Regions from separate parts of the Streptomyces sp. WAC05292 genome, predicted to be linked through region 2. Evidence: riboswitches for the same ligand, from Rfam matches in the RefSeq annotation. Region 2 holds a riboswitch; the other holds the start of a gene.
The links. Region 2 has a riboswitch for S-adenosylmethionine ahead of EF903_RS11710 (aminotransferase class V-fold PLP-dependent enzyme). Riboswitches for the same ligand answer to the same signal wherever they lie in the genome.

Region 1 (8,997 bases), on a different contig from region 2:
ACGATCGGGGGGTCCGCACAGGAAGCCGCCATGAGGAAAAACCCGTTGCCGGGGCCCGGCGGTGCGGGCCTACCGTGGGGCCGTGGCCACACAGATGATCGTCCTCAACGGGGGCTCCAGCTCCGGCAAGTCCGGGATCGCCCGCTGCCTCCAGGCCGTGCTGCCCGAGCCCTGGCTCGCCATCGGCGTCGACACCCTGATCGAGACCATGCCCGCGGCGATGCATTCCTCGGACGCCGGTCTCGACATCGGCGCCGACGGCGCCGTCAGCACCGGGCCGGCGTTCGCCGCGCTGGAGGCGGCCTGGCGGGCCGGCGTCGCCGAGATGGCCCGGGCCGGCGCCCGGATCGTCGTCGACGACGTCTTCCTCGGCGGCGTCGAGTCCCGCGAGAGGTGGGAGGCCGTCCTCGGCGGGCTGGACGTCCTCTGGGTCGGCGTGCGCTGCAAGGCCGAGGTGGCCGCCGGCCGCGAGACCGCCCGCGGCGACCGCGCCCCCGGCATGGCCGCCCTCCAGGCCGAGACCGTCCACCGGGGCATGGTCTACGACGTGGAGGTCGACACCACGCACACCGAATCCCTGGACTGCGCCCGCGCCATCGCCGCCCGCGTCGTCCGCTGACGGCAGGACCGGGCGCCGGCCCCGGTCTCAGCCGCGGGCGGCCGCGACGAACGCCCTGATCAGATCCGGGGACTTCACGCCGCGCTCGCTCTCGACGCCGCTGGAGACGTCCACGCCCCACGCACCGGTCGTCTCCACGGCCTCCCGTACGTTCGCCGGGTCCAGGCCGCCGGCCAGCAGCCACTGCCCGAGCGGGGCCGTGAACTCCTTCGCGGCCCAGTTCCACGGCTTGCCGGAGCCCGGGTCGGGGGCGTCGATCAGCAGCAGGTCCTCCCCGTACTCCCCGCACCGCTCCACCCGCAGGGCGGTGGCCCGCAGCAGGGTGCGGCCCTCCGCGCGGAGCGCCCCGTAGAACTCGGGGCCCTCGTCGCCGTGCAGCTGCACGCCCCGTACGCCGCTCCCGTCCGTCAGGCGCCGGACCTCCTCGACGGGCTGCCCGCGGAAGACGCCCACGGTCAGGACCCCGGCGGGCACGCGCGCGGCGAGCTCCCGGGCCTCGGCGGCGCCGATGGTGCGGGGGCTGCCCGGGGCGAAGACGAACCCGACGGCGTCGGCGCCCGCGGCCACGGCCGCATCGACGTCGCGGGCGGTCCTCAGACCGCAGATCTTCACGAAGAGGTCGCTCATGCACCCAGTGAAACAAATCCGCGTGACGCGCTCCGGGCGATCTTGAAGACTGGGCGCATGACCGACGCGACGCACACCCTCACCACCGGCGGCCCCGACTCCGGCCTCGACGAACGCCTCGGCAAGGAGCTGGACGCCTTCAACAGGGAGGCGTCCGGCAGCGCCCCCGAGGAGTTCGCCGTGCGCGTGGAAGACGCCGCGGGGAACCTCGTCGCGGGCCTCAGCGGCTGGACCTGGGGCGACCGGGCGGGCATCGCGATGGTGTGGGTGCGGGAGGACAGCCGGCGCGACGGCTGGGGCGGCAGGCTCCTCGCCGCGGCGGAGGCCGAGGCCGCGGCCCGCGGCTGCCGCTCGATCACGGTGTCCTCGTTCACGTTCCAGGCGCCGGCGTTCTACGCCCGCCACGGCTACGAGGAGACCGCCCGCGTCCCCGGCTTCCCCGGCGGCCACGAGGACGTCCACTTCCTGAAGGCCCTCCCGGCCGCCTGAGGCCTTCCCCGTTCCGGAGCCGCCACCCGCCGGGGTGGCGGCTCCGCCCGTCTCCGGCCGCGGCGCCCGCCCCGCCGTACCGTGGACCCACCCGCGCAGGGCGTCGGCGCCCGGCACCCGCCCCGGAGGAGACGGTGACGACCATGACGACCGAGCGGGACGCCGCCCCGGAGGGCCTGCCCCGGCCCGTGTTCGAAAGCCTTCTGCGCACCGTCGAGGAGATGGCCGCGCCGGACGGCTTCAGGGCGGAGCTCATCCGCGGGAAGATCATCGTCTCGACGTGGCCCGGGCCGCGGTCCCTGCGCTGCCTGCGCGTCCTGCGCGAGCGGATCGCCGCCCACGCACCGCAGGGGCACGTCGTCGACGCCGCCCCGGTCCTGTTCCGGTTCCCCTCGCCCGGGCGCGCGTACGGGCCCTCCCTCTTCTCGGCCGACGAGGCGGCCTTCGAAGCCGACGGCCGCAGTGCGGACGGGTCCGCACTCTCCTTGGTCGCGGAGTCCACCTCCGTCTCCACCCGGGACGCCGACTGGGTGGAGAAGCTGGAGGTGTACGGCCGCCTGGTGCCCGTCTACCTGGTCGTCGACATGCAGGAGTCGGAGATCACCTGCTTCTCCGACCCCTCGCCGCACGGCTACCGCTCCCGGCAGACGGTGCCCTTCGGGAAGCCCCTGACCGTCGCGGAGCCCTTCGGCTTCGAGTTCGACACGGCCGGATTCCGGTCCACGTCCTGAAACACGCCGAGGGCGGCACCCCTCCGGATGGAAGGGGTGCCGCCCTCGGTCGGGAACAGCCGATCAGCGCGGGGCCGATCAGAAGTCCATGTCACCGCCCGGCATGCCGCCCGGAGCGGCGGCGGCCTTCTCCGGCTTGTCGGCGATGACGGCCTCGGTGGTCAGGAACAGCGCGGCGATCGACGCGGCGTTCTGCAGGGCGGAGCGCGTGACCTTCGCCGGGTCGATGATGCCCTCGGCGATCATGTCGACGTACTCGCCGGTCGCGGCGTTCAGGCCGTGGCCCGGGGTCAGGTTGCGCACCTTCTCCACCACGACGCCGCCCTCGAGGCCGGCGTTGACGGAGATCTGCTTCAGCGGGGCCTCGAGGGCCAGCTTGACGGCGGCGGCACCGGTGGCCTCGTCGCCCTCCAGCTCCAGCTTCTCGAAGACCGAGGAGGCCTGCAGCAGGGCCACGCCACCACCGGCGACGATGCCCTCCTCGACGGCGGCCTTCGCGTTGCGGACGGCGTCCTCGATGCGGTGCTTGCGCTCCTTGAGCTCCACCTCGGTCGCGGCGCCGGCCTTGATGACGGCCACGCCGCCGGCCAGCTTCGCGAGGCGCTCCTGGAGCTTCTCGCGGTCGTAGTCCGAGTCGGAGTTCTCGATCTCGGCGCGGATCTGGTTCACGCGACCGGCAACCTGGTCGCTGTCACCGGCACCGTCGACGATGGTGGTCTCGTCCTTGGTGATGACGACCTTGCGGGCGCGGCCCAGCAGGTCCAGGCCGGCGTTCTCCAGCTTGAGGCCGACCTCCTCGGAGATGACCGTGCCGCCCGTGAGGATGGCGATGTCGCCGAGCATGGCCTTGCGGCGGTCGCCGAAGCCCGGGGCCTTGACGGCGACGGACTTGAAGGTGCCGCGGATCTTGTTGACGACCAGGGTCGACAGGGCCTCGCCCTCGACGTCCTCGGCGATGATCAGCAGCGGCTTGCCCGACTGCATGACCTTCTCCAGGAGCGGCAGCAGGTCCTTGACGTTGCTGATCTTGGAGTTGGCGATCAGGATGTACGGGTCGTCGAGGGACGCCTCCATACGCTCCATGTCGGTGGCGAAGTACGCCGAGATGTAGCCCTTGTCGAAGCGCATGCCCTCGGTGAGCTCGAGCTCCAGACCGAAGGTCTGCGACTCCTCGACGGTGATGACGCCTTCCTTGCCGACCTTGTCCATGGCCTCGGCGATGAGCTCGCCGATCTGGGTGTCGGCGGCGGAGATGGAGGCCGTGGAAGCGATCTGCTCCTTGGTCTCGACGTCCTTCGCCTGCTCCAGCAGGGCGCCGGAGACGGCCTCGACGGCCTTCTCGATGCCGCGCTTGAGGGCCATCGGGTTGGCGCCGGCCGCCACGTTGCGCAGGCCCTCGCGGACGAGCGCCTGGGCGAGGACGGTCGCGGTGGTCGTACCGTCGCCGGCGACGTCGTCCGTCTTCTTGGCGACTTCCTTGACCAGCTCGGCGCCGATCTTCTCGTACGGGTCCTCGAGCTCGATCTCCTTGGCGATGGAGACACCGTCGTTGGTGATCGTGGGGGCGCCCCACTTCTTCTCAAGGACGACGTTGCGACCCTTGGGGCCAAGGGTGACCTTGACGGCGTCGGCGAGCTGGTTCATGCCGCGCTCGAGGCCGCGCCGGGCCTCCTCGTCGAACGCAATGATCTTGGCCATCTGAAGTGGTCCTCCAGGACTGGGGTTTCCCCCTGCGCCGCCAGGCGCGCGGGGAGGGGTGGATTGCTCCGGACCGCGTCCGCGCCCGCGACGGACGGCCTGCGTGACCGGCGGTTCCTTCCCGCCGGACCTGCGGGCCTCACCGACCCGGTCCCGTGTAGTAGCACTCTCACTCGTAGAGTGCTAACGCCAATGATTAGCACTCGACCCCCGCGAGTGCAAGCGGCTTCCCGCCATCCCCGGCCACCGCAGGCGACACGCCCGCCGCGGCGCCGGCGGCCGGAAGGGCGGCGGAGCGGCCCCGGCCCGGAACGCACGGAGGGCCCGCACCCCTCCTCAGGATGCGGACCCTCGTGTATGCGTCGGTGGTCGATCGCGCCGGGACTAGACGGCGAGCTTGACCATGTCCGCCTGCGGACCCTTCTGGCCCTGCGAGATCTCGAACTCGACCCGCTGACCCTCTTCAAGGGTGCGGTACCCGTCCATCTGGATGGCGCTGTAGTGGACGAACACATCCGCACCACCGTCGACCGCGATGAAGCCGTAGCCCTTCTCCGCGTTGAACCACTTGACGGTGCCCTGAGCCATGCCTAACTCCCCTATTACTGGCCCTTGCGCAGGACCGCACTTCGCGGTCCCGGGTCAGAACTTGCGCCGGAACGCCTCGACCGCGGCTGAATGTATCTGCACCGGTGCTGTCTGCAACAGGTCAATCCGACGAGAAATCTGGTCACACCGAAAGCGGAAAATAGACCGAAAATTTGTCATATTCCCGGGCAACTCGGACCTGGCATATCGCGCCAAAGCCCCATAACGCACCCGCACATTGACTCAATGTCACCCATCACGCGACCCGTTCATATGCGGCGGGCAAGAACAGCGGAGGGGACTTCCCCAACTCTACCGCGCCCAACCAAGCAGAATTACCCCCTCCGCTTTTTGCCGGAGGGGGTAATCGGGGTCGTGCGCGTGCGTAAGGGTGCGTGCGTGCGGTCAGCAGCCGCCGGCGACGGCCGGAATGATGGACACGCCCGCGCCGTCCGGCGTCGCCGCCTCCAGCCCGCCCTCGAAGCGGACGTCGTCGTCGTTGACGTACACGTTCACGAAGCGGCGCAGCCTGCCCTGGTCGTCCAGGACGCGCGCGGCGATCCCGGGGTGGTTCGCGTCCAGCGACGCGATGACCTCGGCGAGGGTGGCGCCCTCGGCGGGCACCTCGGCCTGGCCGCCGGTGTAGGTGCGCAGGATGGTGGGGATGCGGACGTTGACGCTCATGGCGCTTCTGCCTTTCCGGGCGCGGGGTGCAGCGGGGTGCAGGGGAGGGTCAGGCCAGGCCGGCGGCGCGGAACGCGTCCAGGCTCGGGCGGATCACGGCGGTCTGCCCGCTGTCGGCGGCCACCGCCTCCAGGGTCTTCAGGCCGTCGCCGGTGTTGAGGACGACGGTGGTCAGCGAGGGGTCGAGCTGCCCGTTCTCGATCAGCTTCCTCGTCACGCCGACGGTCACGCCGCCGGCGGTCTCCGCGAAGATGCCCTCGGTCCGGGCCAGGACCTTGATGGCCTCGACGACCTGCTCGTCGGTGACGTCCTCGACGTAGCCGCCGGTGCGGCGCGCGATGTCCAGCACGTACGGGCCGTCCGCCGGGTTGCCGATCGCGAGGGACTTCGCGATCGTGTTCGGCTTCTGCGGGCGGACCACGTCGTGGCCGGCCTTGAACGCGGTCGACACCGGGGAGCAGCCCTCGGCCTGCGCGCCGAAGACCCTGTACGGCCGGTCCTCGACCAGGCCCAGCTTCACGAGCTCCTGCAGACCCTTGTCGATCTTGGTGAGCTGCGAGCCGGAGGCGATCGGCACCACGATCTGGTCGGGCAGCCGCCAGCCGAGCTGCTCGCAGATCTCGTACGCCAGCGTCTTCGAGCCCTCGCCGTAGTACGGGCGCAGGTTGACGTTGACGAAGCCCCAGCCCTCGCCCAGCGGGTCGCCGATGAGCTCGGAGCAGAAGCGGTTCACGTCGTCGTAGTTGCCCTCGATGCCGACGAGGTCGCCGCCGTACACGCCCGCCATGACGACCTTGCCCTGCTCCAGGTCGTGCGGGATGAACACGCAGGAGCGGAAGCCGGCGCGCGCCGCGGCGGCGCCGACCGCGCCGGCCAGGTTGCCCGTGGAGGAGCAGGACAGGGTGGTGAAGCCGAAGGCGCGGGCGGCCTCGACCGCGATCGCGACGACGCGGTCCTTGAAGGAGTGCGTCGGGTTGCCGGAGTCGTCCTTGACGTACAGCTTGCCGGTGACGCCCAGCTCCTTGGCCAGGTTCTCGGCATCGACGAGCTTGGTGAAGCCCGGGTTCAGGCTCGGCTTGGAGGCCACGTCCGCGGGGACGGGCAGCAGGGGGGCGTAGCGCCAGATGTTGTTCGGGCCGGCCTCGATCGCCGCGCGCAGCGCCTCCGGGTCGCCGGTCGGCAGCTCGTACGCGACTTCGAGGGGCCCGAAGCACTCGGCGCAGGCGAAAATGGGTCCGAGCTCGAAGCGGGTGCCGCACTCGCGACAGGAAAGCCCGGCCGCGGGGCCGAGGTCCACGGAGGGCGCAGAAGCGGAGGTTCCGGCGGAAGGTACGGCAACGGTCTGTGCAGCCATGATCGGCGAGGCCCTTTCTCCTCATCTTCCCCATGGCGCACTTCGCCATGAGACGGAATTGGCACCTTCCCTAGCCGGGGACCTCGCTGCTGCTGCACGCAGCGGCGGGAAACCGACTGGAGGGTTGCCGGGGCTTCAACGGGCCGTGTCCCTCTGCCCCTCTGGATGAGCGGTATGGCGCGGGGCGCGCGACGGCGCACCCCGGCATTTGTCGGAAGGACCCCCGGCATGCGGCGGTCCTTCGCGTTGTTCAAGACTGTAACCGAAGCTCCGAGCGGTTGAGACAGCCGTCCGAAGCGCGAGATGGATCATTTTTCGGCCGAACCGGCCGAGGGAAGCAGGGAGAGCCGAACGTGCTGGAAGAGGTGGAGCGCTGGCTCGCGGACCGCTCCTGGTCCGCGGCCGACCGGCCGCTCGACCAGCTGCTGGCCGCCAAACGCGCGGCCGGCACCAGGGTCAGCGTCGTCCTGCCCGCCCTCGACGAGGAGGCGACCGTCGGCGACATCGTCGAGGTCATCCGGCGCGAACTCGTCGACGGGCTGCCGTACCCGCTCGTCGACGAGCTCGTCGTCGTCGACTCCGGATCCGCCGACCGCACCGCCGAGGTCGCCGCGAAGGCCGGCGCCACGGTCGTCCACCGCGACGACATCCTGCCCCGCATCCCGGCCGTCCCCGGCAAGGGCGAGGTGCTGTGGCGCTCGCTGCTGGCCACCACCGGGGACGTCGTCTGCTTCGTCGACGCCGACCTGCGCGACTTCTCCGCCGCGTTCGTCACCGGCATCGTCGGCCCGCTGCTGACCGAGCCCGACGTGCACTTCGTCAAGGCCATGTACGACCGCCCCCTCGGCGACGCCCCCGGCCAGGGCGGCCGCGTCACCGAACTCGTCGCCCGCCCCCTGCTCAACCTGCACTGGCCGCGGCTCGCCGGCTTCGTCCAGCCGCTCGGCGGCGAGTACGCCGTCCGCCGCAGCCTGCTGGAGCGGCTGCCGTTCCCCGTCGGCTACGGCGTCGAGCTGGGCCTCCTCGTCGACGCCCTGCACACCGTCGGGCTCGACGCCCTCGCCCAGGTGGACGTGGGCGTCCGGCTCCACCGGCACCAGGACGGGCAGGCGCTGGGCCGGATGGCCGCCGCGATCTACCGCACCGCGCAACTGCGGCTCTCCCGCGGGCACTCCCCCGGCCACCGCCGGGGGCACCCGCAGGTGCGGCCGGCGCTGACCCAGTTCGAACGCGGGCCGCACGGCTTCGAACCGCGCACCCACCCCGTGGACACCGAGGAGCGGCCGCCCATGGCCGACATCGAGGAGTACACGGTCCGACGCGTGGCGTGACGGCGGGCGAACACGGGTGAAACCGGACGTTTGAGCGGGCGCGGGCCGGGCTAGGTTCGCCGCATGGCTTCCCAGGTACTCGTCGCCGCGAACCGCGGTCCGCTCTCCTACGACCTCGACTCCGACGGCACCCTCGGTGCCCGCCGCGGCGGAGGCGGCCTCGTCTCCGGGCTGTCGGCCGCCCTGGCCGAGCAGCCGGGCGCGCTGTGGATCTGCGCCGCCCTCTCCCCGGGCGACCGCGAGGCCGTCCGCCGCGGCGTCGCCGAGCCCGGCGTCCGGATGCTGGACATCGATCCCGACACCTACGACGCCGCGTACAACGGCATCGCCAACTCCGTCCTCTGGTTCACCCACCACCACCTGTACGACATCCCGCGCACCCCCGTCTTCGACGCCGCCTTCCGCCGCCAGTGGGAGGCGTACACCGCCTACAACCGGGCCTTCGCCGAAGCCCTCGCCGAGGAGGCCGGGCAGGGCGCCTGCGTGCTCGTGCAGGACTACCACCTCGCCCTCGTCCCCGGCATGCTCCGCGAACTCCGCCCCGACCTGCGCATCGCCCACTTCACGCACACCCCGTGGGCCTCCCACGAATTCCTGCAGATGCTCCCCGACGACATCCGCGCCGACCTGCTGTGGGGCATGCTCGGCGCCGACCTGCTGGGCTTCCACACCTGGGCGTGGGCTCACTCCTTCCTCGGCTCCGCCCGCCTCGACGACGAGCGGGGCACCGCCGAGCCGATGATGCCGGCCGGGACCGGCGGCGAACGGTACGTCGCGAAGAACCCCCTCGGCCCCGTACGGCACCGCCGCACCGACGTGGCGGTCTTCCCGCTCGGCGTCGACGCCGACGAACTGCGGCGGCTCGCCGGCCGGCCC
Region 2 (18,265 bases):
GAGGCCTTCTTCTTCGCGCCGAGCTCCTTGCGGGTGGCGTCGAGGTCGGCGAGCTTGCCCGCGGCTTCCTGGCGCTGCTGGGAGAGGCTGCGCTGCTTGGCCTGGATCTTCTGGACGGCGTCGAGCTGGCGGCCCGTCAACTGCTGGAGGGTGGAGGCCTTGTCGAGGTAGGTGTCGGGGTCGCCGGAGAGGAACAGGGCGACGGACTGGTCCAGGCTGCCGCCCCGGTACTGGGCGCTGGCCATCGAACCGAGGGTGGCGCGGAGCCGGTTGAGCTCCTCCTGGCCGCGGGCGACCTGGTCCTGGATCCGCCCGATCTCCGTTTCGAGTTTCTCCTGGCGTTCCTTGGCCCCGTTGAACTTCTCGGTGGCCTGTTCCGCTTCCTCGTAGAGGGCGTCGACCTTGGCCTTGACCTCGTCCTTGTTCGGCTGGGCGGGGGCGGCGGACGCGCTGTGCGCGGAGAGGGCGACGGCTGCGGCGGCCGTGGCGGTCAGCACGGTGACGCGTGCGCGGTTCGGCTGCTTGGGACGACGGTGGGACGCCACGAAGCCGAGCTCCTTCTTCTTGGGGCCCGCCGGGGCCGGGTTGGCCGGCGCACCACGGCGGAACCTCCGCCGACACCCCGAATGAGTGATCTACCGCACGAAGGTTTGAGCAGACCCTAGTGAGCCCGCCGTGATCACTTCAAACCCCTGAAGGAAAAATTCCGCTCCTGCGGACAGGTTCTTCACCGCAGGCCACGCTGAGTGCCAGGGACTTGACGGTCCGTCCCGCGACGGCACCGTCAAATCGGGCATTCCAGCGAGGAGTTACGAAACGCGCGAAAGGCGCTTCAGCAGCAAAGCGGACGCCACGGGGCGCGCCCCCGCCTTCGCCACCCCGTCGGCCACCTCGCGGTCGGTGGAGACCACCACCACCGGTCGGCCGGGCGGCTCCGCCCGCACCAGCTGCCGGATCAGCTCGTCCGCCGTCACCCCGGGCTTGGAGAACAGCACCCGCACTCCGCGCGGCGGCGCGAGCAGCACCGGCGCGGCCAGCTCCGCCCCGTCGAAGACGCAGGTCATCTCGGCGCCCGTCTGCGCGGCCAGCATCGACAGCCCGCCCAGGAGCCGCAGCCGCTGCTTCTCCAGGGGCATCGTCGGATAGCCGGTCTTGGTCACGTTGTAGCCGTCCACGACCAGATGCGCCTGCGGCAGCGCCAGCAACTGGTCGAGCAGCGCCGGATCGGTCTCCGACAGTGCCCGCGCCGCGATGTCCTTCGGCGACATCCGGCCCGGCTCGACCGCGTCCGCCAGGTCGGCCGGCCGCGTCGAGACCGGCGGCAGCGCCAGTTCCCGCCGCAGCCCCTGGGCGGCGTCCAACACCGTGTCCAGCAGCAGCCGCAGGCGCATGTCCTCGATGCTGCGCCCCTCGCGGGTCGCGCGGCGGGAGGTCTCCAGCGCCGCCTCCACCTCGGCGAGCCGCGACTTGAGCCGGCGGTTCTCGCTCTCGGCGGCGGCCACCTGGGCGGCGGCCTCGGCGCGGACCGCGTCGATCTCCGCGGCCGCCTTCCGCAGGGCGGCCTCCCCGCGCTTGACGTCGCTGAGGGCGCTGCGCAGTTTGCGGTGAAGCGATTCGGCTTCCTTCCGCGCCGCCTCCAGCTCGCCGCGCATCTGCTCGCCGCCGGTCCGCTGGGCCTCCCGTACGTGGGCCAGCTCCGTGCGCAGCCGGTCGAGTTCGCGCCGGGTCTCCTCGTCCGCCCGCTCGGCGTCGGCGCGCTGCGCCTCCTCCCCCGCGGCGGCGACCAGCTTCACCCAGCCGGCGGGCCGCAGGACGTACGCCGCCGCGGCCACGTCGAGCGGGTCGGCCGCGGCGGGCGGGGCCCCGGAGTCCAGCGCCGCGGCCAGCTCGGCCTGCGCCTCGCGCACCTTCTCCGCGACGCGCCCCCGGAAGACGGGGTCGCTCTCCACTGCCGCGGCCATGGCGTTGCCCGCGAACTTGGCCCGCCGGGTCGGGGTGAACCGGGCGTACTGGCGCAGCTGCGCCGGGAGGTCCGCGACCGTCAGCGCCCCGAAGGCGTCCGAGACGAGCGCGACGACCCGTCGCCGCACGCCCTCCGGCAGCGGGCGGTCGAGCACCTCGGCGGCGTCGCCGGCCGCGTCGGCCGGCTCAGCGCCGCTTGCTGGCTCCACAATCCGTCACCCCTACCGTCCATCCCGGCGGGGCGCGGCTCCCTCAGGAGTCCGCGCCCGGCCTGTCCACGAGTTCGATCTGGTCCACCGCGTTGCACCAGCGGCAGCGGACCGACTCGATGGTCTCACTGACCACCTCGCGCTCCTCGACCTTGGGCTCCCCGGCAAGGTCCAGGTGGACGTACTCGACGACCTTCGACGAACGGGTGACGTCGAAGCGCGTCAGGTTGCCGCACAGCGTGCAGCGCCACCGGGTGGTCGCGGTCGGCAGGGGAACCGTCATCAGGCCGCACTCTCCTTCATAGCTCTTTCGATTAAAGCCGCCGTCCGCGCGAATCGGCGGCCCGCAGCACGTAACCCTACGGCCTGCCGGTGCGGCGGGGAGGGCCGGTCGGGCCATGCTCGACCGCATGATCGCAAAGTGGCGGGCCGTGCGGGCGGCGGCCGGGGGCCCGGTGGCCACGCACGCGCTGATCGCGGGCTGCTGCGCCGTGTTCCTGCTGGGCCCGGCTTCCGGGCTCAATCCGTCCTATGGCACGGGCGGGCAGCTGCTGGAGGCGGGCACCGCCCACTTCCGGCGGTGGGGCGTCGTCCCGGCCGAGCTCGCGCAGGGCTCGCCGCGGGCGCTGCTGACTCCGCTGACCGCGCTGTTCCTGCACGGCAGCTGGCTGCACCTGCTCGGCAACATGCTGTTCCTGCGCGTCTTCGGCGCGATGGCGGAGGAGCGGATGGGGCGACCGGCGTTCCTGTGCTTCTACGTGGGCACCGGCTACCTGGCCCTCGCCGGGTACGCGGCCGCCAACGCCTCCTCGCAGGAGACGCTGGTCGGCGCCTCGGGGGCCATCTCGGCGGTCCTGGGGGCGTTCCTGCTCCTCTTCCCGCGGGCCCGGGTGACCGCCCTGTTCCCGTTCCTGTACTTCCTGCCGCTGCGGCTGCCCGCGTGGCTGGTGCTGCTGTTCTGGTTCGCCCTGCAGTGGGTGGCCGCGCACCGGGCGGGCAGCGGGCCGGGGGTGGCGTACCTGGCGCACCTGGTGGGCTTCTCCCTGGGCTTCCTCCTCGCGTGGGTGCGCTGGGGCAGGGCGGCTAGAGTGAGGCGATCAGCGACGGCCACCGAGGGAGACAGCCAGCCGTGATCACCGCGATCGTGCTCATCAAGACCAGCGTGGACCGCATCCCCGAGATCGCCGAGTCGATCGCGGCGCTGGAGAACGTCAGCGAGGTCTACTCCGTCACCGGGACGTACGACCTGATCGCGCTGGTCCGCGTGGCCCGCCACGACGACCTCGCGGACATCATCCCCGGCCGCATCAGCAAGATCCCCGGTGTCGAGGCGACGGACACGCACGTGGCGTTCCGCACCTACTCCCAGCACGACCTGGAAGCCGCCTTCGCCATCGGCCTGGACGCCTGAGGCCCCGCCGTCCGGAGCCCCGCCGCCCGGAGCCCCGCCGCCCGGGGCGGCCCGCCGGGCGCCGTCAGACCGCCGGGACGCAGCGGCCGTCCTCGGTGCGGTACTGCCACTTCGCCCCGTCGGCGACGAGTTCCCGCACGGCCCGCAGGAAGCGGTCGACGTGCTCGTCGGGGGTGCCCGCGCCGAAGCTGACGCGGATCGCGTTCAGCGACCGCTCCCCCGGCTGCCGCGCCTCGGGGGCGTCGCAGGCGCCGGGCTCCTGGGGGGCGCCGCCCAGCAGGGTGCGCACCAGCGGGTGGGCGCAGAAGAGGCCGTCGCGGACGCCGATGCCGTACTCGGCGGACAGCGCGGCGGCGAAGTGGGAGCTGTTCCAGCCCTCCACGACGAAGGAGATGACGCCGACCCGCGGGGCGTCGTCCCCGAAGAGGGACAGCACCCGCACCTCGGGCAGGGCGGCGAGTCCCTCCCGGATCCGCGCGACGAGCCGGCGCTCTCGGGCGACGAGGGTGTCGAAGCCGGCCTCGGTCAGGGCCCGGCAGGCGGACGCGATCGCGTAGGCGCCGATGACGTTGGGCGAGCCGGCCTCGTGCCGGGCGGCCCCGGTGTGCCATGCGACGTCGACGCCGCCGTCCTCGCGGCGGGCCACGGTGCGGGAGGCCCCGCCGCCGGCCAGGTAGGGGCGGGCCTGCTGCAGCCAGTCGGCCCGGCCGGCCAGCACGCCGGAGCCGAACGGCGCGTACAGCTTGTGCCCGGAGAAGGCGACCCAGTCGACGTCGAGGCCGCGTACGGAGACCGGGTGGTGCGGGGCGAGCTGGGCGGCGTCGAGGACGATCCGGGCGCCGTGGGCGTGGGCTGCCGCCGCGAGCTCCCGGACGGGCCACAGCTCGCCGGTGACGTTGGAGGCCCCGGTGACGCAGACGAGGGCAGGGCCGGGGGAAGGGTCGCGGTCGGCGAGGGCCCGCTCCAGGGTGGCGACGGCCTCGGCGGGGGTGCGGGGCGCGTCGAGATGGGTGACCTGCCCGTCCCTCCAGGGCAGCAGCGCCGCGTGGTGCTCGGTCTCGAAGACGAAGACGCGGCAGTCGGCGGGGAGGGCCGCGGCGAGGAGGTTCAGGGAGTCGGTGGTGGAGCGGGTGAAGACGACCTGGTCGGAGGGGCGGCAGTCGAGGAAGGCGGCGACGGCGGCCCGGCTCTGCTCGAAGAGGTCGGTGGACAGCTGGGAGAGGTAGCCGGCGCCGCGGTGCACGCTGCCGTAGTAGGGGGCGTACGCGGCGACGTCGTCCCAGACGCGCTGGAGGGCGGGGGCGCTGGCGGCGTAGTCGAGGGCGGCGTAGACGGTCTCGCCGCCGGTGACGAGCGGGACGGTGACGTCCCGGCCGAGGACGGGCAGCGGCCCGGCACAGGCGGCGCCGCAGGCGTCGGCGTCGGCCGCGGCGTCAGCGGCGGCGGCGGTGGTGATGGCTGCGGTGTGCAGGGTTGCGGACATGGCGGAATCTCCCGGCTGCAGGGCTGAATGGCTTCGGAAACCACCCGTACGCGGGTACGGCGCTGCGCCGTCCGGGGTACGGGGAAGGCCTCGGGGCCGGCCGCGGCGCACACGCACGGGTACGCGGAAGGAGCCGGTCCGAGGGGTGAAGAAGGGGCGGTACGCCCTATCGCATTCGCTTGCTCACGGAAAACGCTCCTCGAGAGACCAGGACCCCTGGTGTCGAGGGATCCGCGCTTGCCGCGGACCTCGCTGCCCACGGCCTGGTCATCACCCGGGGCACCCCGCCACGGAAGGAGGGTTGCCGGACAGCAGGCCGGGGCCAAGACGCTGTCACTCGTGACCTGGTGAGCATCCTGCCACAAGATCCGGCACGCACAAGGCCCCGGTCCGCCATGCGGACCGGGGCCCGGCCGGAACACGCCCGGCAGGGGCCGGGGAGCCGTCAGGCGTTGGTGGCGGCCACCCACCGCTCCAGCGCGGCCCGCGCGGCCCCGGAGTCGATGGACTCGGCCGCGCGCGCGATGCCCGCCCCGATCTGCTCCTCCAGGGTCCCCGTGCCCGGCTCCAGGGCGACCAGCGCGGCCGCGGAGTTCAGCAGCACGGCGTCGCGCACGGGGCCGCTCTCGCCGGCCAGCAGCCGCCGGGCGACGTCGGCGTTGTACGAGGCGTCCGCGCCCCGCAGCTCCGCCACGTCGACCAGGTCGATGCCGACGTCGCGCGGGTCGAAGCCCTGCTCCTGCACCCGCCCGTCGCGGACCCACCACACGCGGGAGGTCGCCGTCGTCGTCAGCTCGTCCAGGCCGTCGTCACCGCGGAAGACCAGCGCCGAGGAGCCCCGCTCGGCGAGGACGCCCGCCACGATGGGCGCGACCCTGGCGTCGGCCACGCCGGTCGCCTGGGCCCGCACCCGCGCCGGGTTGGTGAGCGGGCCGAGGAAGTTGAAGGTGGTCCGGATCCCGAGCTCCCGCCGGGCGGCGGCGACGTGCCGCAGCGCCGGGTGGAACTTCACCGCGAAGCAGAAGGTGATCCCGGCCTCCTCGGCGACCTCGACCACCCGGGCGGGGGTCAGGTCCAGGTTGACGCCGAGCTTCTCCAGGACGTCCGAGGCGCCGCTCGCGGAGGACGCGGCCCGGTTGCCGTGCTTGACCACCTTCGCGCCGGTGCCGGCCACCACGACCGACGACATCGTCGAGATGTTGACGGTCTTCGCGCCGTCGCCGCCGGTGCCGACGATGTCCACCGTCCGGCCCGGCACCTCGATCAGGTTGGCGTGCGCGTACATGGTCCGCACGAGGCCGTTGATCTCCTCGACGGTCTCCCCCTTGGCCCGCAGGGCCACCATGAAGCCGGCGATCTGGGCGTCGCTGGCCTCGCCCCGCATGATCCGGTCCATGGCCCACGCCGTGTCGTCGGAGTGCAGGTCGCGGCCGGAGAGCAGGGCGTCGAGGACGGCCGGCCAGCTGCGGGCCGCCACGCTGTCGCCGCCTGCCGGGGTCACAACGTTCATGGTCCGCTCCTGGTGGTCCACGGTGGATGGGAAGGGGATCAGCCTATCCAGCCGCGCGGACGGCAAAGAGCCCCGTCCAGACCCTGGACGGGGCTCTCGCCGTGGCGACGCGGGGACGATCGGGGATCAGCCCCGCTCGGGATCAGTGGTGGCCGTGGCCGCTCTGGATCTCCTTGTACTCCTCCACCGTGGGCTTCGGAATCTGGTTGCCCTCGCCGTACATGCCCTTGCTGAGCTTGACGCGCAGCTTCTCCATGGCACCGACCTTGCGCTCCACGCCGTTCTCGTCGACCGTCGGGCCGATCTCGGCGGGCTGGTACTGGTGGTGCGAGGTGAGGGTGTGCAGCTTGTCCTGCGACAGCGGCTCGTGGACCTCGACGAACTCACCGTGCGGGAGGCGCTTGATGACGCCGGTCTCGCGACCGTGCAGCACCTTGTCGTGGTCACGGCGCTGCAGGCCGAGGCAGATGCGCTTGGTGACGATGAAGGCCAGGACCGGGACGGCGAAGAAGCCGATCCGGACGAACCACGTGATCGCGTTGATCGACAGGTGGAAGTACTGCGCGAACATGTCGTTTCCACCGCCGATGAGCAGGACGATGTACTCCGAGATCCACGCGACGCCGAAGGCCGTGCGGGTCGGGGCGTTGCGCGGGCGGTCGAGCAGGTGGTGCTCGCGCTTGTCACCGGTGACCCAGGACTCGATGAACGGCCACACCGCGATCGCACCGAGGACCAGCGGGAAGAGGATCAGCGGGATGAACACGCCCAGGACGAGCGTGTGGCCCCACAGGTTGATCTCCCAGCCCGGCATGGCGCGGATCAGGCCTTCCGGCATGCCCATGTACCAGTCGGGCTGCGCACCGGTGGACACGTGGTCCGGGCGGTACGGGCCGAGGTTCCAGATCGGGTTGATCGTGGCGATCGCCGCGATGGCCGCGATGACACCGAAGACCAGGAAGAAGAAGCCTCCGGCCTTGGCCATGTAGACCGGCAGCAGCGGCATGCCGACGACGTTGTTGTTCGTCCGGCCGGGGCCGGGGAACTGGGTGTGCTTGTGGTAGAAGACCAGGATCAGGTGGGCCACGAGCAGGCCCATCATGATGCCGGGCAGCAGCAGGATGTGGATCGAGTAGAACCGCGCCACGAAGTCGCTGCCGGGGAACTCGCCGCCGAAGAGGAAGAACGAGATGTACGTGCCGACGACCGGCACGGACAGGATCGCGCCCTCCATGAAGCGGACGCCGGTGCCGGAGAGCAGGTCGTCCGGCAGGGAGTAGCCGGTGAAGCCGGTGAACATGCCGAGGACCAGCAGCAGGAAGCCGAAGACCCAGTTGACCTCGCGCGGCTTGCGGAACGCGCCCGTGAAGAAGACGCGCATCATGTGCACGATCATCGCGGCGACGAAGATCAGCGCGGCCCAGTGGTGGATCTGCCGGATGAGCAGACCGCCGCGGACGTCGAAGCTGATGTCCAGGGTCGAGGCGAAGGCCTCGGACATCATGACGCCCTGCATCGGGACGTACGAGCCGTGGTACTCCACCTCGTTCATGCTCGGGTGGAAGAACAGCGTCAGGTACACACCCGTGAGGATGATGATGATGAAGCTGTAGAGGCAGATCTCACCCAGCATGAAGGACCAGTGGTCCGGGAAGATCTTGCGCATGTTCGCCTTGGCGAGGCTGTAGATGCCCAGGCGGCCGTCCGCCCAGTCGGCTACGCGCTCGCCGGCGGGCGCCTTCCGCTTGTCAGTGGCGGTACTCATCCGCGCTCCCAGAATGCAGGACCGACGGGCTCCTCGAAGTCGCCGAGCGCTTCGAGGAAGCCTTCGCCGTTCACGCCGATCCGCAGCTGCGGAAGCGCGTGGCCGGCGGGGCCGAAGATGACACGCGCGCCGTCGGAGAGGTCGAAGGTGGACTGGTGGCACGGGCAGAGCACGTGGTGCGTCTGCTGCTCGTACAGGCTGATCGGGCAGCCGACGTGGGTGCAGATCTTCGAGTAGGCCACGATGCCGTCGTGGGACCACTCGAGCTCGCGCTTGTCCTTGATGTCGTCCGGCTGGATGCGGACGATCATCACGGCGGCCTTGGCGATCTCGGTCTGGAACTCGTGGGTGCCCTCTTCCAGCCCCTCGGGCTGGACGAAGGTCAGCGAGCCGACCTGGACGTCCTCGGGACGCAGCGGCTCACCCGTGTTCTGGTTGATGAGCAGCTTGCCCTTGGCCCAGACGGTCTTGCGGAGCTTCTCCTCGGGCAGCGGGCCCAGGTCGCGCAGCAGGACCAGGCCGGACAGCGGCACCATGGCCAGCGCGCCCAGCAGGGTGTTGCGGATCAGCGGACGGCGGCCGATGGCCGACTCCTCGGCACCGGCGGCGAAGTCCGACATGACCTTCGCCTTGACGTCGGCCGGGGCCGCGATCGGGTGGCGGTCGTCGGCGACCTCGACGTCGGACATCAGCGTGCGGGCCCAGTGGACCGCGCCCGCGCCGATGCAGAAGAGGGCGGTGCCCAGGGTCATGCCCAGCGCGAAGTTGAGCGCGCTCACCTTCCCGAGCGGGAAGATGTAGACGATCTTGTCGACCGGGATGATCACGTACGCGGCGATGAAGGCGATCGTGGCCAGCATCGACACCGTGAACAGCATCGCCACGGTGCGCTCGGAGCGCTTCGCGGCGCGGTCGTCGATGTCCTGGATGCGCGGCTTGTGGACCGGCATGCCGGGGTCGGCGAACGGGTCGTCCGCGACCGCCACACCGCCGTGGTGGGCGTCGCCCTGCTCGCTCGGCAGGTGCTTGTCTTCGGGAATCTCTTGGCTACTCATGACTTCTTGGCCTTAGCGGTGTGGGCCGCGACCCAGACGGCGACAGCGATCAGCGCACCCAGACCGAAGATCCAGCCGAACAGGCCTTCCGAGACGGGGCCGAGGCCGCCGAGCTTCAGACCGCCGGGGTTGACCGACTTCTCGCCGTTCACGTTCTGGAGGTACGCGATGATGTCCTTCTTCTCCTTCTCCGGCATGACGCTGTCCGGGAAGGAGGGCATGTTCTGCGGGCCGGTGAGCATGGCCTCGTAGATGTGCTTCGGCGTGACGTCCTCGAGGTTCGGGGCGTACTTGCCGTTCGTCAGCGCGCCGCCCTCGCCGGTGAAGTTGTGGCACTGCGCGCAGTTGTTGCGGAACAGCTCGCCACCGTTGGCGATGTCGGCACCCGCCGGGTCGTACTGCTTCTTGGTCGGCGTGATCGGGCCGGCGCCGAGGGACGCGATGTACGCGGCCAGCTGGTCGATCTGCGCCTGGCTGTAGATGACCGGCTTCTTCGGCACCTGGGCGCCGGGCTGCTGGGCGGGCATGCGGCCGGTGCTCACCTGGAAGTCGACGGCCGCGGAGCCGACGCCGACCAGGCTGGGGCCGTCAGTGGTTCCCTCGCCACCGGTTCCGTGGCAGCTTGCGCAACCCACGGCGTAGAGCTTCTTGCCCTCCTCGATGGCGAGGGACTGGGCGGTTTCTTCGGCCTGCGCCTTGCCCGCAGGGGCGAAGGCGGCGTACAGCCCCCCAGTGGCCGCCAGCGCGAGGAGTAGAACGACGACCGCCGCCAGCGGATGGCGTCGTCGTGCGGAGAGCTTTTTCACGGATTACCCCGGTGTCAGGATCTTCTGCGTCGGTGTTTCTGGATGGATGCCGGGCGGGCCCGGCCACGTGTTCGCTACTTGATCAGGTAGATCGTGGCGAAGAGGCCGATCCAGACGACATCGACGAAGTGCCAGTAGTAGGACACGACGATGGCCGAGGTGGCCTGTTCGTGGGTGAACCTCTTGGCCGCGTACGTCCGGCCGAGGACCAGCAGGAAGGCGATGAGACCGCCCGTCACGTGCAGACCGTGGAAGCCGGTGGTCAGGTAGAACACCGAGCCGTACGGACCGGACGAGAGGCTCATGCCCTCGTGCTTGACCAGCTCGGTGTACTCGAACACCTGGCCGCCAATGAAGATCGCACCCATCACGAACGTGACGATGAACCACGTCCGGAGCTTCTTCACGTCACCGCGCTCGGCGGCGAAGACGCCGAGCTGGCAGGTGAGGGAGGAGAGCACCAGGATCGTGGTGTTCGTCGCCGAGAAGGGCAGATTCAGGGCCGAAGCCTGTTCTGACCAGTACTCGGCGCCCGTCACCGATCGCAGGGTGAAGTACATCGCGAAGAGGGCCGCGAAGAACATCAGCTCGGAACTCAACCAGATGATGGTTCCGACGCTGACGAGGTTCGGCCTGTTGACCGTCGGGTGCGCGTGCCCGGTATCTACTGTCGTTGCTGTCGCCACGACCGACATTATGTCGGTCGCTTATCCCGCCCTCACCCCGGGGGGTGCCGTTCGGAGTGTCAGGGCCGTGTGCAAGGCCCGAACGGCCCATCGGGCGGCGGTCGCCGGGCATACCGGAAGCGGTGTGGGCGGGGGGTTGCGAGGAGTAGCATCCCGCGCAACATCAACGTGATTCACGGCAACCGTGGAGGAACGAAATGCGGTCGACTGCACGGGTTCTGGTCTACAGCGACGATGCGAACACCCGGCAGCAGGTGCTCCTGGCCTCCGGGCGCAGGCCGGCCGCGGACCTGCCGCCGGTGGAGTTCGTGGAGTGCGCGACGCTGCCCGCGGTCCTGGGCGAGCTGGACGCGGGCGGGATCGACGCCTGCGTGCTGGACGGCGAGGCCGTCCCGGCGGGCGGAATGGGGGTGTGCCGGCAGATCAAGGACGAGGTGTTCCGCTGCCCGCCCGTGCTGCTGCTGATGGGCCGTCCGCAGGACGCCTGGCTGGCCACCTGGAGCCGCGCGGACGCGGCGGTGACCCTTCCGGTCGATCCGGTGGAGTTCGCGGACGCACTGGCGCGCCTGCTGCGCGCCCGGCTGTCGCTGGACGCGTAGCAGGCGTCCCGGCGGTGCGCGGGGCCCCCGGCGGGGCCCTGCGCACCGGGTCGCGGGCCCCGGGGGCCGGCGGGCCGCCGGGTCAGACCTGCGGGCGCAGGCGGGCCTGGTCGGCCGCGGTGCGGCCGTCGCGGGTGCCCGCGAGGAGGGCGCTGCCCTCGCGCCAGTCCTTCCAGTCCATGTTCCAGTCGCCGAAGCCGTTCCCGAAGGTGTCCATGTCCTCGCCGATGCTGTTGACGACCTGGACGATGTCGCCCTCGGTGATGTTCTCGTAGAACCAGGCGGCGTTCCCGGTGCTCATGCCGGTGCAGCCGTGGCTGACGTTCGCGTAGCCGTGGGACCCGACGGACCACGGGGCGGCGTGCACGTATTCACCGCTCCAGGTGACGCGTGTGGCGTAGTAGACGGGCAGGTCGTAGTTCTCGCTGCCGCCGATGCCGACGGTGTCCCCGCGCATACGGACGTAGTACTGCTTGCCGAGCACGACCTTGACGCCGTTGCGGGTGGAGAAGCCGGGCTTGCCGGTGGTGACCGGAATGGTGTTGATCACTTCTCCGTTGCGCTTGAACGTGAGGTAGTGCGAGGCGGCGTCGGTGATGACCTCGACGCGGTCCCCGATCTCCAGCGTCAGCGGGGTGCTGGCGGCTCCGTGGAGCTCGCCGTCGATCCTGACGCCCTCCAGGTTGCTCCGTACGGAGACGGTGCTGTGGGCGGGCCAGTACTCCTTGGGCCTGAAATGCAGCCGCTTGTCGTCGACCCAGTGCCAGGCGCCCTCGACCCCGGGAGGGGTGTCGACGACGAGGCCCCGTTCGACGACGGCGCGGGCCGCCTTGTCCTTGACGGGCTCGCTGAGGTCGGCGGTGAGGGGCTGCCCGACGCCGTACTTGCCCTTTTCCGGACCGAATTCGACGCTCAGGAGCTTCTTGGCCGGGGTGGTGTCGAACGTCAGCGTGCGCTGTCCGGGGGCACCCCGCTCGTCCTCGGTGCTGACGGTGACGGTGTAGCGCACGCCGGCGGCGAGGGGGCCGGTGCTCTGCCAGCGGTCGCCCTTGGCGGTGAGTTCGCCGGCGAGGTGGCGGCCGTGCACGTCCACGGCGGTGACGTCGGTGATGCGGCTTCCGCCCGTCCCCTTGGCGGTGACCTCCAGGGGGCGGTTGTGGTCGACGGGGCGGCCGCCCTGGACCTGGTTGAAGGCGATCTGCTCGCCCGCGTCGTGCGGGCGGGCTGACAGCGGGTTCTCGTGCGACCCGCATGCGGTGGCGCCGGCACCGAGGGACGCGACCAGCAGGGAGCAGCTGATGACCGCCCAGAGACGCGGTGAGTGGTTCATGGGGCCAACGCTAGGGAAATACGACAATCCCGGCGCGCGGGATGACTGCAAACGAGGGGCCCGGACTCCTCTGTTCGAGGAGTCCGGGCCCCAGGCGTTCGACCGAGCCGAGGACGGCTACTGGTTCTGGTTCTCACCCCGGTAGTACTCGTACACCCAGCCCCACAGGCCGATCAGGATGATCGGGGCCGAGAAGTACATGAGCCACCAGCCGAAGATGACGCCCATGAAGGCGAGCGAACCGCCGATCGCCAGCGAGAGCGGCTGCCAGCTGTGCGGGGAGAAGAACCCCAGCTCGCCCGCCTCGTCGGCGACCTCGGCCTCCAGGTTGTCCTGGGCCATCTCGTCGACGCGCTTGGCCGTGAAGGCCAGGTAGTAGCCGATCATCACGCTCAGGCCGAAGGCCAGGAAGAGCGCGGTGGTCCCCACGGGCTCCTTCGACCACACGCCGTACACGACGGCCATGATCAGAATGAAGGCGGAGAGCCAGAGGAACATCTTGCCCTGGATCTTCACTTGCCGGCCTCCTTGCCACCGGTGACGGCCTTGGCGCCGTGGTCCTCGAGGTGGTCGAGGGCCGCGATCTCCGGGTGGTGGAGGTCGAAGGCCGGCGACTCACTGCGGATGCGCGGCAGGGTGACGAAGTTGTGCCGCGGCGGCGGGCAGGACGTCGCCCACTCGAGCGAACGGCCGTAGCCCCACGGGTCGTCGACCTCGATCTTCTTGCCGTACTTGGCCGTCTTCCAGACGTTGTACATGAACGGCAGCATCGACAGGCCGAGCAGGAACGAGCTGACGGTCGAGATGGTGTTCAGCGCGGTGAAGCCGTCGGCGGCGAGGTAGTCCGCGTAGCGGCGCGGCATGCCCTCGGCACCCAGCCAGTGCTGCACCAGGAAGGTGCCGTGGAAGCCCACGAAGAGCGTCCAGAAGGTGATCTTGCCGAGGCGCTCGTCCAGCATCTTGCCCGTGAACTTCGGCCACCAGAAGTGGAAGCCGGAGAACATCGCGAAGACCACGGTGCCGAAGATGACGTAGTGGAAGTGCGCGACGACGAAGTACGAGTCGGAGACGTGGAAGTCCAGCGGGGGCGAGGCCAGGATGACGCCGGTCAGACCACCGAAGGTGAAGGTGATCAGGAAGCCGACGGCCCAGAGCATCGGGGTCTCGAAGGACAGCGAGCCCTTCCACATGGTGCCGATCCAGTTGAAGAACTTCACACCGGTCGGTACCGCGATCAGGAAGGTCATGAAGGAGAAGAACGGCAGCAGTACACCGCCGGTGACGTACATGTGGTGGGCCCACACGGTCACGGAGAGGCCGGCGATGGCGATCGTCGCGGCGATGAGGCCGATGTAGCCGAACATCGGCTTCCGCGAGAAGACCGGGATGACCTCGGAGATGATGCCGAAGAACGGCAGGGCGATGATGTACACCTCTGGGTGTCCGAAGAACCAGAAGAGGTGCTGCCACAGCAGTGCGCCGCCGTTGGCCGCGTCGAAGACGTGGCTGCCGAACTTGCGGTCGGACTCCAGCGCGAACAGGGCCGCCGCGAGGACCGGGAAGGCGAGCAGGACCAGGACACCGGTCAGCAGCACGTTCCAGGTGAAGATCGGCATGCGGAACATCGTCATGCCCGGAGCGCGCATGCAGATGATCGTGGTGATGAAGTTGACCGAGCCGAGGATGGTGCCGAAGCCGGAGAAGGCCAGACCCATGATCCACATGTCGGCGCCGATGCCCGGCGAGCGGACCGCGTCGGACAGCGGGGAGTAGGCGAACCAGCCGAAGTCGGCGGCGCCCTGCGGGGTGAGGAAGCCGGCCACCGCGATGGTCGAGCCGAAGAGGTACAGCCAGTACGCGAACATGTTCAGCCGCGGGAACGCCACGTCGGGCGCGCCGATCTGCAGCGGCATGATCCAGTTCGCGAAGCCGGCGAACAGCGGCGTGGCGAACATCAGCAGCATGATCGTGCCATGCATGGTGAACGCCTGGTTGAACTGCTCGTTCGACATGATCTGCGTGCCCGGACGGGCCAGCTCGGCGCGCATGAAGAGCGCGAGCACGCCGCCGATCAGGAAGAACACGAACGACGTGACCAGGTACAGCGTACCGATGGTCTTGTGGTCGGTCGTGGTCAGCCATTTGACCACCACGCTGCCAGGTCGCTTGCGCCGCACCGGCAGCTCGTTCTCGTACGAGTCTGCGGCGGCACCCTGGGATTCGTTGAGGATGCTCACAGTGTGTTCGTCTCCGCGTTCCGGGCCGGGTCAGTCTGCTTGATGCCGGCCGGCAGGAAGCCGGTCTGCCCCTTCTCGGCCAGTTCCTTCAGGTGCGCCCGGTACTCCTCGGGCGAGACGACCTTGACGTTGAAGAGCATCCGGGAGTGGTCGACGCCGCACAGCTCGGCGCACTTGCCCATGAAGACGCCCTCCTGGGTGGGCGTGACCTCGAAGACGTTGGTGTGGCCCGGGATGACGTCCTGCTTGAAGAGGAACGGCACCACCCAGAAGGAGTGGATGACGTCGTTCGACGACAGGATGAAGCGGACCTTCTCGCCCTTGGGCAGGTAGAGGGTCGGGCCGGGGTTGCCGGTCTCCGGGTTCCGGTCGCCCGGGATGCCCTTTTCGTAGACGCCTTCGGCGCCCGCCGGGAAGGCCTTGGTGTAGCGGTCCGGGATGCTGGCGAGTTCCTTGGGAACCGCGCCGGCCTTCGGGGTGGCCGCGTCGCCGTCGACGTTCTCGATGTAGTTGAAGCCCCAGCTCCACTGGAAGCCGACCACGTTGATGGTGTGCGCCGGCTTCGAGAGGGCGAGGAGCTTGGACTCGTCACGCGCGGTGAAGTAGAACAGCACCGAGACGATGATGAGCGGGACCACGGTGTACAGCGCCTCGATGGGCATGTTGTACCGGGTCTGCGGGGGGACCTCCACCTTCGTCCGGCTGCGCCGGTGGAAGATGACGCTCCACAGGATCAGGCCCCAGACCAGGATGCCGGTGACCAGAGCGGCCGCCCAGGACCCCTGCCACAGGGACAGGATGCGAGGCGCCTCCTCCGTGACCGGGTAGGGCATCCCGAGGCGGGGGAAGTCTTTCCATGTGTACGAGCAACCAGTGGCGGTCGCCAGGACCACGCCCGCAGTCAGCGCCTGCAGCAGCTTCCGCCGCATCGGGCGCCGCGGCGAGCGGTCGGAGCCGTAGGGACTCACGTAGCGCCTTCCCGAGAGTCTCGGCCCGCGCGGCCGGCCGCGGCCGTGTTCGGGTCGGTCGCCGGCCCTGACGCAGGCAGGGGTTTGGATGTTTATGCGGACCAAACCCTACTGGACGCTATTTGGGGTCGCGCGGGGAGGGTGCCCAACGCGCCGCTACTGCCCCCGAAGGGATGGATCCGCCGTACGGGGGACGGGCGGACACCGGCTGAACGGCCGTGTGGGGGCGGCTTCTGACGGGCCCTGCGCTCCGGCCCCGCGGTCCGGCGGCGGCGGGCAGCGGGCGGGCCGGACGGCGCCGCGCACCGGGTCGGCGCGGTGCCCGCGGACCGCTGCCTTACGGTGACGGGATGCCGTACTTCGACACCGCGTCCACCGCACCGCTGCACCCCGTGGCCCGGCAGGCGCTGGCGGCCGCCCTCGACGAGGGCTGGGCGGACCCCGCCCGGCTGTACCGGGAGGGCCGGCGTGCTGCGCTCCTGCTGGACGCGGCGCGCGAGGCGGCGGCGGAGGCCGTCGGCTGCCGCGCCGACGAGCTCGTGTTCACTCCTTCGGGGACACAGGCGGTCCACTCCGGCATCGCGGGCGCACTCGCCGGGCGCCGGCGCACCGGCCGGCACCTGGTGGTGTCCGCGGTCGAACACAGTTCGGTGCTCCACGCGGCCGACGTGCACGCGGCCGCGGGCGGCTCGGTGGCCCAGGTGCCGGTCGACCGCACGGGCGCCGTCACCGCCGAGGGGTACGCGGACGCGCTGACCGCGTCGACCGCGCTGGCCTGCCTGCAGTCCGCCAACCACGAGGTGGGCACGGTGCAGCCGGTCGCCGAGGTCGCGGACGTCTGCGCGGAGGCCGGCGTCCCGCTGCTGGTGGACGCAGCCCAGTCGCTCGGCTGGGGGCCGGTGGAGGGCGCCTGGTCGGTGCTCGCGGCGAGCGCCCACAAGTGGGGCGGCCCGCCCGGCGTCGGACTGCTGGCCGTCCGCAAAGGTGTCCGGTTCTCGCCGCAGCACCCGGCGGACGAGCGGGAGTCGGGCCGCTCCCCCGGCTTCGTGAACCTCCCGGCCGCCGTCGCGGCCGCGGCCTCCCTGCGGGCGGTGCGCGCCGAGGCGGAGGCGGAGGCGGCCCGGCTGCGGGTCCTGGTGGACCGGATCCGGCGGCGCGTGGCCCGGCTCGTGCCGGACGTCGAGGTGGTCGGCCACCCGGACCGGCGGCTGCCGCACCTGGTGACGTTCTCCTGCCTGTACGTCGACGGGGAGACCCTGCTCCACGAGCTGGACAAGGCGGGCTATTCGGTCTCCTCCGGCTCGTCCTGCACCAGCTCCACCCTGACGCCGAGTCACGTGCTGCGGGCGATGGGGGTGCTGTCGGAGGGGAACGTGCGGGTCTCCCTGCCGCCGGGGACGGCGGCGGAGGACGTCAACGGCTTCCTGGAGGTGCTGCCCGGCGCGGTGGCGCGGGTCCGGGCCGCCCTCGGGTCGCCGGAGGGGGAGCCCGTGGAGCCGGTCGCCGACTCCGTGGAGGTCGACGCGCTGGGGCTGCGCTGCCCGCAGCCGGTGATCGAGCTGGCCCGGGCCGTCCGCACGGTCCCGGTCGGCGGGACCGTCACGGTGGTGTCGGACGACGAGGTGGCCCGGCTGGACGTCCCCGCGTGGTGCTCGCTGCGCGGCCACGACTACCTGGGCGAGGAGCCGCGGCCGCGGGGGACGGCGTACACGGTGCGCCGTCGCAGCTGAACGGCGGCCGGCGCCCGCGGGGGCGCCGGCGCCGGTGCCCGGATCAGGCCGCCAGGTGGGCGCGGACCTCGGCCGCGGCGTCCTCGCCGTAGGCCTTGGTGAAGCGCTCCATGAAGTGGGCGCGCGCCAGGGTGTACTCCTGGGTGCCGAGCGTCTCGATCACGAGGGTGGCGAGCATGCAGCCGACCTGCGCGGCGCGCTCCAGGCCGACGCCCCAGCCGAGGCCGGCCAGGAAGCCGGCGCGGAAGGCGTCGCCGACGCCGGTCGGGTCGACCTTCGCGGTCTCCTCCGGGCAGCCGACGGTGATGGTCTCCTCGCCGGCCCGCTCGATGCGGACGCCGCGGGAGCCGAGCGTGGTGACGCGGGTGCCGACCTTGCCGAGGATCTCCTCGTCGCTCCAGCCGGACTTCGACTCGATGAGGCCCTTCTCGTACTCGTTCGAGAAGAGGTACGTCGCGCCCTCCATCAGGGTGCGGATGTTCTCGCCGTCCATGCGGGCGATCTGCTGGGAGAA

Region 1: another riboswitch for S-adenosylmethionine. It lies ahead of thrC (threonine synthase); the one in region 2 lies ahead of EF903_RS11710 (aminotransferase class V-fold PLP-dependent enzyme).

The regions. Positions count from the first base shown of each region.
Region 1 covers NZ_RPSE01000220.1:291-9,287, forward strand. The annotation lists gene cpt (chloramphenicol phosphotransferase CPT) at 83-619, shown strand; gene EF903_RS21175 (phosphoribosylanthranilate isomerase) at 647-1,246, opposite strand; gene EF903_RS21180 (N-acetyltransferase) at 1,304-1,735, shown strand; gene EF903_RS21185 (Uma2 family endonuclease) at 1,879-2,466, shown strand; gene groL (chaperonin GroEL) at 2,545-4,164, opposite strand; gene EF903_RS21195 (cold-shock protein) at 4,549-4,752, opposite strand; gene EF903_RS21200 (MoaD/ThiS family protein) at 5,158-5,436, opposite strand; gene thrC (threonine synthase) at 5,486-6,790, opposite strand; SAM riboswitch class I at 6,809-6,962, opposite strand; gene EF903_RS21210 (glucosyl-3-phosphoglycerate synthase) at 7,144-8,121, shown strand; gene EF903_RS21215 (trehalose-6-phosphate synthase) at 8,185-8,997, shown strand, end outside.
Region 2 covers NZ_RPSE01000076.1:1,802-20,066, forward strand. The annotation lists gene EF903_RS11685 (C40 family peptidase) at 1-545, opposite strand, end outside; gene EF903_RS11690 (NYN domain-containing protein) at 810-2,174, opposite strand; gene EF903_RS11695 (hypothetical protein) at 2,215-2,454, opposite strand; gene EF903_RS11700 (rhomboid family intramembrane serine protease) at 2,582-3,304, shown strand; gene EF903_RS11705 (Lrp/AsnC family transcriptional regulator) at 3,301-3,582, shown strand; gene EF903_RS11710 (aminotransferase class V-fold PLP-dependent enzyme) at 3,647-5,065, opposite strand; SAM riboswitch class IV at 5,294-5,410, opposite strand; gene trpD (anthranilate phosphoribosyltransferase) at 5,511-6,575, opposite strand; gene EF903_RS11720 (cytochrome bc complex cytochrome b subunit) at 6,718-8,340, opposite strand; gene EF903_RS11725 (ubiquinol-cytochrome c reductase iron-sulfur subunit) at 8,337-9,395, opposite strand; gene EF903_RS11730 (c-type cytochrome) at 9,392-10,201, opposite strand; gene EF903_RS11735 (heme-copper oxidase subunit III) at 10,276-10,896, opposite strand; gene EF903_RS11740 (hypothetical protein) at 11,085-11,486, shown strand; gene EF903_RS11745 (Ig-like domain-containing protein) at 11,569-12,816, opposite strand; gene EF903_RS11750 (cytochrome c oxidase subunit 4) at 12,934-13,332, opposite strand; gene ctaD (cytochrome c oxidase subunit I) at 13,329-15,053, opposite strand; gene coxB (cytochrome c oxidase subunit II) at 15,050-16,021, opposite strand; gene EF903_RS11765 (cysteine desulfurase/sulfurtransferase TusA family protein) at 16,372-17,751, shown strand; gene EF903_RS11770 (carbohydrate kinase family protein) at 17,795-18,265, opposite strand, start outside.